2 regions of the Paenibacillus sp. cl141a genome follow, and region 1 is predicted to be linked to the other one. Evidence: riboswitches for the same ligand, from Rfam matches in the RefSeq annotation. Region 1 holds a riboswitch; the other holds the start of a gene.
What was found. Region 1 has a riboswitch for cobalamin ahead of BMX45_RS06650 (ABC transporter substrate-binding protein). Riboswitches for the same ligand answer to the same signal wherever they lie in the genome.
Positions count from the first base shown of each region.

Region 2: linked by a shared signal. The riboswitch ahead of BMX45_RS12910 (ribonucleoside-diphosphate reductase subunit alpha) and the one ahead of BMX45_RS06650 (ABC transporter substrate-binding protein) in region 1 are both predicted to bind cobalamin.

Region 1 is NZ_FNZO01000002.1:322,087-327,109, forward strand. Features, by position in the region: gene cbiB (adenosylcobinamide-phosphate synthase CbiB) at 1-933, shown strand, start outside; gene BMX45_RS06645 (histidine phosphatase family protein) at 924-1,754, shown strand; cobalamin riboswitch at 1,907-2,110, shown strand; gene BMX45_RS06650 (ABC transporter substrate-binding protein) at 2,366-3,370, shown strand; gene BMX45_RS06655 (FecCD family ABC transporter permease) at 3,367-4,413, shown strand; gene BMX45_RS06660 (ABC transporter ATP-binding protein) at 4,410-5,023, shown strand, end outside.
Region 2 is NZ_FNZO01000004.1:28,919-33,941, reverse strand. Features, by position in the region: gene BMX45_RS12910 (ribonucleoside-diphosphate reductase subunit alpha) at 766-3,099, opposite strand; cobalamin riboswitch at 3,292-3,526, opposite strand; gene BMX45_RS12905 (MTH1187 family thiamine-binding protein) at 3,896-4,201, shown strand; tRNA gene BMX45_RS12900 (tRNA-Thr) at 4,311-4,382, shown strand.

The DNA.
Region 1 (5,023 bases):
CTGATCGGAGATCCGAGATGGCTGCCGCATCCCGTCATCGGCATGGGGAAGGCGATCCGAAGGGTCGAAGGTTGGATTCGCCAGCGGACGACTTCCGCCCAGGGACTGAAGCGGGCGGGGATATTGCTGCCGGTGATCGTGGCCGGCGGCTCCTTCGTGCTGTCATGGCTGCTGCTGGAGCTGTGCGCGGCGATTCATCCTTGGCTTGCCTGGGGGACGGAGATCGTTCTCATTGCGACTACGATTGCGATCAAGGGGCTGCGCGAGGCAGGCTTGGAGGTCTACGGCCATCTTCGTTCCGGGAATATCGCCGAGGCCAGGCAAGCGCTCAGCATGGTGGTCGGGAGGGACACCGCTCATCTGGATGAGCCGGAAATTGTGCGGGGGACGGTGGAGACGGTTGCGGAAAATATCGTGGACGCGGTCATCGCTCCGCTGTTTTTTGCCCTGATCGGTGGGGCGCCGCTTGCGATGGCCTACCGCGCCGTGAATACGCTGGATTCCATGGTCGGTTATAAAAACGAGAAGTACCTGCATGTAGGCTGGGCCTCCGCCCGGCTGGACGATCTCGCCAATTGGATACCGGCACGCCTGACCGCCGGGCTGTTGACCATCGCGGCGGCGATGTTCTCGCTGCAGTGGAAACAAGCGATCAAGATGGTTAAACGAGATGCGCGTAAGCATCCCAGTCCGAACAGCGGCTTCCCGGAATCGGCCGTTGCCGGTGCCCTGGGGATTCGCCTGGGAGGCGAAAATTCGTACCAAGGCGTGATCTCGTTCCGGGCTTACATGGGGGACCCCGACCGACCGCTCGAAGCGGAGGATATCCGGGTGACAAACCGTCTGCTTGTGGGCGTATCGGTTTTGTTTACGATGCTGGGTACCGCGGTGCTCGGACTTGCTGCCGCGGCAGGAGGAAGCCTATGGATATGAGGATCATCCTGCATCTGGTCCGCCACGGCCGCACGTTGTGGAACGAGGAGCGCCGTTATCTCGGCCATGAGGATCAGGGAATCCTGGCTGAGGGAAGGGAACGGCTCCTCCCGCTGCGGGAGGAACTTCGTTGCAGGCATTTTGTCCGGATCTATTGCAGCGATCTCCTCCGCTGCCGGCAGACGCTCAATGTGATTTTATCGAATTCAAAAAGGGGTGCTGTTCCTGATGATGACATATTGGGCCGGTTTATACCGGGCGTACGATATGACCCGCGGCTGCGCGAACTGGATTTCGGGGATTGGGAAGGAAAGACCTACGAGGATTTGAAGACGGATTCCCTCTACCGGCGCTGGATCGATAACCCTGCGGAAGTTACGCCGCCCAGCGGGGAGAGCTGGGAAGCTTTCGGTTCCCGCGTCCAGGCCTTTTTGTCGGGATTGCATTTGGATGTGAAGGAATTGTTGCATGTGGAAGAAGCTCCGGATATCCTTGCACAGGCACAGGCACAGGCACAGGCACAGGCACAGGCACAGGCACAGGCACAGGCACAGGCAGAGGCAGAGGCACAGGCACAGGCACAGGCAGAGGCACAGGCACAGGCAGAGGCAGAGGCCAGGCGTGGTGATGTTGGCCGTGGAACGCTCGCTGAAGGAGTTGACGTGCTTGTGGTCACCCACGGCGGCGTTATTCGCGAGATGGCCGCGGCTACCGTGCCGGATACGGAATTCTGGGCGACGTCGGTTTTGCCGGGCGAGGTGCTCAAGCTGCAGCTGACATGGGACGGAGCACGGTGGCGGGGCGTACGGTTAAGCGAATAAAACGAAAACGTATGATTTCGGTCGGAATAGGCGATAACGGGCTAAATCGGTGTCATGACGCAATCGAAACGCCCGAAACTTTCAGTTGTAAGGGGATGGTTTATCGCCTATAATCTTGTGCAGAGAAACCATGCTTGGCCTATCATCCATAAATTCATATGATTTGCGAGGGTCCCGGACAGAGGGCGTTATTGTTATCTGCCGGGTTAATAGGGAAGCCGGTGCAAGTCCGGCACGGTCCCGCCACTGTGAAGCAGGGACTTTTCCATATGCCACTGAGCCTTTAGCGCTTGGGAAGGCGGAGAAGTCGTTACAACCTGCAAGTCAGGAGACCTGCCCTCAGCGAATGAAAGACGGTCCTTCGAGGAGAGGATTACGTTTACCGGACGCATGGAGCCATGCGGACGGAAGTTTAAGGCGCCATCGTTGAACGGTTATCCCGGCGTCCTTATGATACAAACGTAATCCCTGAGTCCTTGTCATCGAGGAGTCGGGGATTTTTGCTTCTTAGGGTATGAAGATTGAACGTTTCTTACCAGTTAAGGATCGGTCGAAGGAATTTAGACACGCCTGCGCCAGGTTCTCAATTATGTTTAGGGGGATTCCAAGAGATGAAAGCATTAAACAAAACATGGTCCGTACTTCTGGTAGCCATACTGATGGCCCTGGCCTTGATCGGCTGCGGCGGCGAAGAAGCAGCACCGAAGGATGCGACGCCGCCGGCACAGCAGCAAGAGCAGAATAACGAAGCGCCGGCGGATTCGGCGGAAGAGCTTAAGACCACGTATCCGCTGACCGTCAAGGATTCTACGGGCGTGGAAATGACGTTTGAGAAAGCGCCGACCAAGATTGCGTCCCTGACTCCGTCCGAGACGGAAAAACTGTTTGCATTGGGACTGGATGAGGAGATCGTTGGCGTATCCGATAACGACGATTACCCCGAAGCGGCCAAATCTAAGCCTAAACTGGGCGGGTTCCAGGTGAACGAAGAGGCTATTATCGCAGCCGACGCCGATGTGGTATTCGCGGCTTCGATGAATGCCCAGAATGCCGAGAAATTGCGCGAGCTTGGCGTTACCCTGTTCGTCAACGATCCGAAAACCATCGATGCGGTGATGGAGAACATCGAGCTGATCGGTCAAATTACGGACCGTCAAGCCGAGGCGAAAGCGGTCGTCGATCAGATGAAGCAGGAATTGGCTACCGTTACGGAAGCCGTGAAATCCGTGAAGGATGAAGACAAGAAGAAAGTGTACGTGGAGTTCTCTCCGGGATGGACCGTCGGCAAAGGCGAGTTCATGGATGAGATCATTACCGCAGCTGGCGGCGTCAATGCAGCCGGCGATGCGGAAGGCTGGTTCGAAATCAGCGAGGAGAACATCATCGCCGCGAACCCGGACGTTATTCTGTACACAGACGATGTGGTGGACGAAGCCACCAAGAAAACATTGGACCAGCTGATCAAGGAGCGGGGCGGCTGGGATCAGATCGAAGCGATCAAGAACGATCAGGTCATTTCCGTGGATGCCAATCTGCTCAGCCGTCCGGGCCCGCGCGTGACGCAAGGACTGATTGAAGTGGCGAAGGCCGTTTATCCGGAATTGATGAATCCATGAGTAAAAAACTTGCAGGATTCGGTGCGGCCGGCCTGATCCTATTACTGCTAACCTTGGTTGTCAGTCTCGGAATCGGCTCCGTTCACCTGCCTGTGAGAGAGATTGGAGCGATGCTCCTGCACCGGCTGCCGGGAATCGGCGATTCCATCGTTCCAGGCTGGGAAGCTTCCTCCGAGCAAATCCTGATGAAGGTGAGATTGCCGCGGATCCTGCTCGGGATGCTTGTTGGAGCCTCCCTGGCGGTGGCCGGAGCCGCCTTTCAAGGCGTGCTTCGCAATCCGCTGGCGGATCCGTTTACGCTCGGTGTGTCCTCGGGTGCTGCGCTTGGCGCGGCATCCCTGATTTTTTTCGGAATGGAATATTCCTTTGCCGGAGGTTACACGCTGCCGATTGTAGCGTTTCTGACCGGAGCGGGCACCCTATGGGCCGTTTTGCTGCTGGCAAGGGATCAAGGAAAACTGCCGATCCATGGGCTCATCCTGTCCGGGGTGGTGATGCAGTCCTTTCTGGGCGCCGTCGTTTCGTTTCTGACGGTGATGTCCAAAGATACGGTGAACCAAATCCTGTACTGGACGATGGGAAGCCTGAGCATGCGCGGATGGTCGTATACGGCCATCCTTTTCCCGTATTTTGCAGCGGGTTTCGTATATCTATGGAGCAGGTCTCGGGCGCTTAACATTTTGTCGCTCGGGGAACGGCAGGCCGCTCATATGGGATTGAATGTCGATCGGCTGAAGACCAGCGTGCTGATCGTTGCTACCCTGCTTGCCGCCGCAGCCGTATCGGTTTCCGGCGTGATCGGGTTCGTCGGGCTTGTAGTGCCGCATATGATTCGGCTGATCACCGGCTCCGATTACCGCGTGATTGTTCCCCTGTCGGCGCTGGGCGGCGCGATTTTCATGGTTTGGTGCGATACGGCAGCCCGCTCCGTCTTGGCGCCGACGGAAATCCCGCTCGGGGTGGTCACGGCATTCATAGGCGCCCCGTTCTTTGCTTATCTGCTGTACCGGAACAAAAAACGGCGCAGGGAGGGGTTATCATGATTACGGCCCAAGGGCTTGGCAAAGCCTATGGCAAGGCGTCGATTCTATCCGGGGTGGACCTTCACATTGCCGAAGGGGAATGGTGGGGGATCATCGGACCGAACGGCAGCGGCAAGTCCACCCTCATGCAGCTGTTATCCGGCGTGGAGAGTCCTACGGAAGGAAGCGTGACGCTTCTGGGCAAGGAGCTTGGACGCTATAACCGGAAGGCACTGGCCCGAATCGTGGCGGTGCTGCAGCAGGAGGGACTCGACCCTACCGATTTTACCGTCCGGGAAGTGCTGGAGATGGGGCGATTCCCGTTCTTGAACTGGCTTGGCCGTGAGGATAAGGATGCGGCCCCGCTTATCGAGGCCGTTATTCGAAAGCTGGATCTGAACGGCCTGGAGGAGCGCCGGCTTACCGAGTTAAGCGGAGGACAGCGCCAGCGTGTCGCTTTGGGCAAGGTGATGGTCCAGGAGCCTTCGCTGCTGATGCTGGACGAACCGACGACCTATCTGGATATCCGCTATCAGCTTCAGTTCATGGATATGGTGGCGGAATGGCGGAACTCGTCCGGCATTACGGTGATCAGCGTACTGCATGACCTCAATCTGGCTGCTCAATTCTG
Region 2 (5,023 bases), on a different contig from region 1:
CCATCTCCAGCCGCTGTTGTCCGCCCTTTGCCTGAATGTATTTTAAAGGTTGCAAAGGGCTCCCAAAGGCGGACGTAAACTCTTCCGATTGGATACCCTTACCCTTGTAGTCTTTTATTAGAAAGCATATTCAACATTGCTTACAGCCGTTCGATATGAGCCAAACATGCAGCGATTCCCGAAGGGAAAGCGCTCCGAGGGGGATGTAACTCAACAATCGCGCGAAGTAACTCAATGGTCCCCGCACCGTATGAGAAGCGATTCCCAAGGGGAGAGCGATCCCAGCAGACAGTAACTCAACAAATCGCGCGAAGTAACTCAATGGTCCCCGCACCCGTATGAGAAGCGATTCCCAAGGGGAGAGCGATCCCAGCAGACAGCAACTCAACAAATCGCGCGAAGTAACTCAATGGTCCCCGCACCCGTATGAGAAGCGATTCCCAAGGGGAGAGCGATCCCAGCAGACAGCAACTCAACAAATCGCGCGAAGTAACTCAATGGTCCCCGCACCGTATGAGAAGCGATTCCCGAGGGGAGACGATCCCAGCAGGCAGTAGCTCAACAAATCGCGCGAAGCAGCGCATTCGTCTCCGCGCCGCATTCCAGCGTTCCCGCAGGGAGAAAGCGCTCCTAGCCACTAAAGCAACTTAAGAAGCGCCTCATTCACACCCTACCCACCTTGCGGGTGTCCAGAGGGCAGAGCCCTTGGGGCCCTCCCTTGGAAGGGAGGGTTTGGGTGGGTTCGAAAAAGGTTAATCTAAACTCTTAGCTTGCGCACGACTCACACTCTTCAATCGTCAGCGCGCGGCTGCGTACATAGTACGTGGATTTGATGCCGGCTTTCCAGGCATGCAGATGCAGCTCCAGGAATTCCGAAGCCCGGATATCAGGGCGGACATACAGGTTAAAGCTTTGCGCTTGGTCAACGTGACGCTGACGGGCGGCAGCCATTTTGATGGACCAATGCTGGTCGATCAAGAAAGCCGTTTTATAGTACCAGATCGTTTTCTCGGACAGATCCGGAGCAGGGTTCGCCACTTTATACGTGGTTTTTTCTTCATAAGACAGAAGTTCGTACAATGGATCGATGCTCGCCGTGGAACCCGCGATAATCGAAGTGGAGCCGTTCGGCGCGATGGCAAACAGCCATGCGTTACGAACGCCGTTCGCTTGCACTTCCTGCTGCAATTCACGCCATTGCTCGGTGGTCACGAACTTGCCTTCATGCTCGCCGTCGGTGTAACCGCGGAACGTGAAGTATTCGCCGCTCTCCCAATCGGAGCCTTTGAATTTCGGATAGTGGCCTTTTTCCTTGGCCAGCTCCATGCTGGATTTGACGAGCAGGTAGTTGATGTGTTCGTACAGATTGTCATTATAGGCAACGGCTTCGTCGGATTCCCAGCGGATGCCTTCCAGCGCCAGCAAGTGGTGCAAACCGAAGGTGCCGAGACCGACCGCGCGATATTGGCTGTTGGTGTATTGAGCTTGCAGAACTTCAATATTGTTAATGTCGATGACGTTATCCAGCATGCGAACCTGGATCGGAACGAGACGCTCCAGCACACCGGCCGGTACGGCACGAGCCAAGTGGATGGAGTTCAGGTTGCAGACAACGAAATCGCCAGGGATCTTGGAAATCACGATCCGGGTTTGGCCGTCTTTCGTAACCAGCTCCTCTTGCTCAACGACCGTCGGAGATTGGTTCTGCATGATCTCCGTGCACAGGTTGGAAGAGTAGATCATGCCATGAGCCGAGTTCGGGTTCGCACGGTTGACCGTGTCGCGGTAGAACATGTACGGCGTACCCGTTTCAAGCTGGGACTTCATGATGCGCTTCATAATGTCGATGGCTTGTACGGTAATGCGCGGCAGCAGCGGGTTCGCTACGGCTTCCGCGTATTTTTGGCGGAATTCGCCTTCGCCTTGAGTATGGTCATAGAAGTCCTCCAGGCCTAGCGGACGGCCGTTCTCGTCTTTCCAGCCCATGATTTTCTTCACTTCATGCGGACAGAACAGGCTCCACTCTTCACGCGCTTCGACGGCCTCCATGAAGAGGTCGGGCAGGCATACGCCGTGGAACACGTCATGCGCTCTCATGCGCTCGTCTCCGTTGTTCAGCTTCAGATCCAGGAAGGACAGAATGTCTTTATGGAACACGTCCAGGTACACCGCGATGGCGCCTTTACGGGTTCCCAATTGGTCCACGCTAACAGCGGTGTTGTTCAGCTGGCGAATCCAAGGGATAACGCCGGAACTGGTGTTCTTGTGTCCGCGGATATCGGAGCCGCGTGCACGGACTTTGCCGAGGTACACCCCGATGCCTCCGCCCATTTTGCTGAGACGGGCAATGTCCGTATTGGAATCGAAGATTCCTTCCAGGGAGTCGTCCACGGTATCGATGAAGCAGCTGGACAGCTGGCCGGCTACTTTTTTGCCTGCATTCGACATCGTCGGCGTAGCGGCGGTCATGTACAGATTACTCATGGCCCAGTAGGCTTCTTTGACAAGGTCCAGACGCTTGTCGGCAGGCTCGTTGTGCATGAGGAACATGGCAATCACCATGTAGCGCTCCTGCGGCAGCTCCATGACGCGACCGTCAAAATCGGTTGCCAGGTAACGCTCAGCGAGCGTCAACAGACCGATGTAGTCAAACAGCAGATCGCGGCTTGGATCGATGCATTCGCCGAGCTCTTCGATTTGCTCCTTCGTGTAGCTGGTCAGAAGATCCTCGCGATAGATGCCTTTCTGTACAAGCTCCGTAATGAGCGGGTAGAAGGCACCGTACGGCTCTTCCGGATATGCTTTGTATCGGCGGTTGGTGGCCGCTTTTTTATATAAAGAGGTCAGAAACGAACGCGCAGCTGCAAACTTCCAATTCGGCTCCTCTTTGGTTACAAGCTCAAGGGCGGACATCGTGAAGGCGCTGCTGATTTCTTCGCCGGTAACTTGCTCACCGCGCAATTTGGCATTGACGCCGCGAAGCAGACGCTCCTTATCGAGCATGTCCAATCCTTTCAGAGTCCGGTCGGCATAGACGGAGAGGCGAATTTCATCAAAGGCGAGCTGACGGTTGTTCGGTTTAACTACGAGCTGGGGCATGAATAAATTCCTCGCTTTCTTCGGGGGAAATATGAAAAAGGACATCAAAAAAACATTTTCTAAAACCCGCGGGCAGGCTTGAAAATGTCCGTGCGCTGTGATCGGAAATGACGTTTGACATAAGCCCTTGAACGGGCATGATGTTATGTACAGACGCAAGTTTAACGAACACTTACCTAAAGCCCCGTAGGTTGGTGTCTGCTGCATATAGGCAGGTCTCTGACTCGGGCATCTGCCTCCCGGCGGTGCCTCCCGAAAACCTTGATCCGATTCTTCGGTGGCTATGCCGTAAGAGGAAGGGCTGAAAAAATGATGAACAGCCTAAGAGCCCTTACAGTGGCGGGACCGTGATGGATTTACACCATGCTTCCCTATTAAGCCGGACTGCCTTATGGGTTGATCCGGCACCTATATACACTATATTTGGTTGTTGTTAATCTAATTTAACCCAATATATTGTGTTTGTAAACCATATTCTTAAAATTGAACGCAAAAAGAATTATAGCAAACGAGCGGTCATTGTGCCAGTTAAGAAACTGTCAAAAGGCGATAAGATTTCCTGGATTGTGACCAAATGCGACCTTTTCTGCACAGATACCGCGTATATTCTCGTTTTGACAAAATAGGATATTACCGTATGGATGAGGCGGGCAGGATACACTATATCTTGTGTGAGGCTAAAATTGAAGGGCTTTGATATGGCGGACCGAAATTGGTATGATATCCATATCCGGAATTGGAATTGGAAAATGGAAGAGTATCGCATGATTGAGATATGACGAGGGAGGTTGTTCAGATGGCAATAGCAGAAGTAACGGTGATTCCGATCGGAACCGCAACCACGAGTTTAAGCGCTTATGTCGCCGAGATGCAGCGAATATTGAAACAGCAGGACGGGATTTCCTATGAGCTGACTTCGATGAGCACGATCATCGAGGGAGAGCTAAACATGATCTGGCGGGCGATTGAGGCTTTGCATGAAGCGCCTTTTCTGTCCGGGGCCAAGCGCGTATCGACTTCCGTTAAAATTGACGACCGCAGGGACCAGGTCTCCTCGAGCAAACAGAAGATCCAATCCGTGCAGGAGAAGTTAGGCGGGTAATGCCGCCAAATCCGGTGGATATTCCCGTTAGATTAGGACTTGCATTTTGCTGTCGAAGTATTATAATAATTTTTGTTGTTTCGTGAGGAAGGATCATCAAACCACATGTGCTGGTGTAGCTCAGGGGTAGAGCAACGCACTCGTAATGCGTAGGTCGGGGGTTCAATTCCCTTCACCAGCATCTTCATAAAGTCAATAACGGCGCGGTTTTCCGAGTTTTCGGAATCGCGCCGTTTTTGTTTAATAACCTACGCTTCTAACATTTTTCTAACCTTTAGTCGAGTAAAGTGGGTTTTTCGTCCTCGATTTGGTTCCCTAAGATCGAGTCACCAATTGTATTTAGAACAGCTTTTTGCAAGTTGGGTAGTACGTGGGAATAGGTATCTAAGGTTACATTAATAGAAGAATGGCCTAGACACTCGGAGAATTTGTACAGTGTTAGCAAATAGAGCGATTGATCGAATGCTACTATCATTTTTGGTATCGTCAAAGTCGTGTCCTTTCTCTGCAAGAGTGTAAGATTGGCGGACTGAAGCCATTCTCCTCATAAGATCAACATCTACTCTGCTTATACCAAGATCTCACTTTGTCTCATGCCGGTTGAAGCTGCCAATTCAAAATCCGTGTAATACTGGTCATCTTTTACTGCATCAAGGAACGTTTTCAGGCTGCTGCTCGTTCCACACTTCAAATTTCTCCTTTTTCCCTTGGGGAAGGGTTACATATTGAGCTACATTCTGTGATACCAGGCCCCAAATAACTGCTCGGTTAAGCGTCCAGTATGATGACATGAACTTTTTTTATTGATCCAACTGTAAGCTT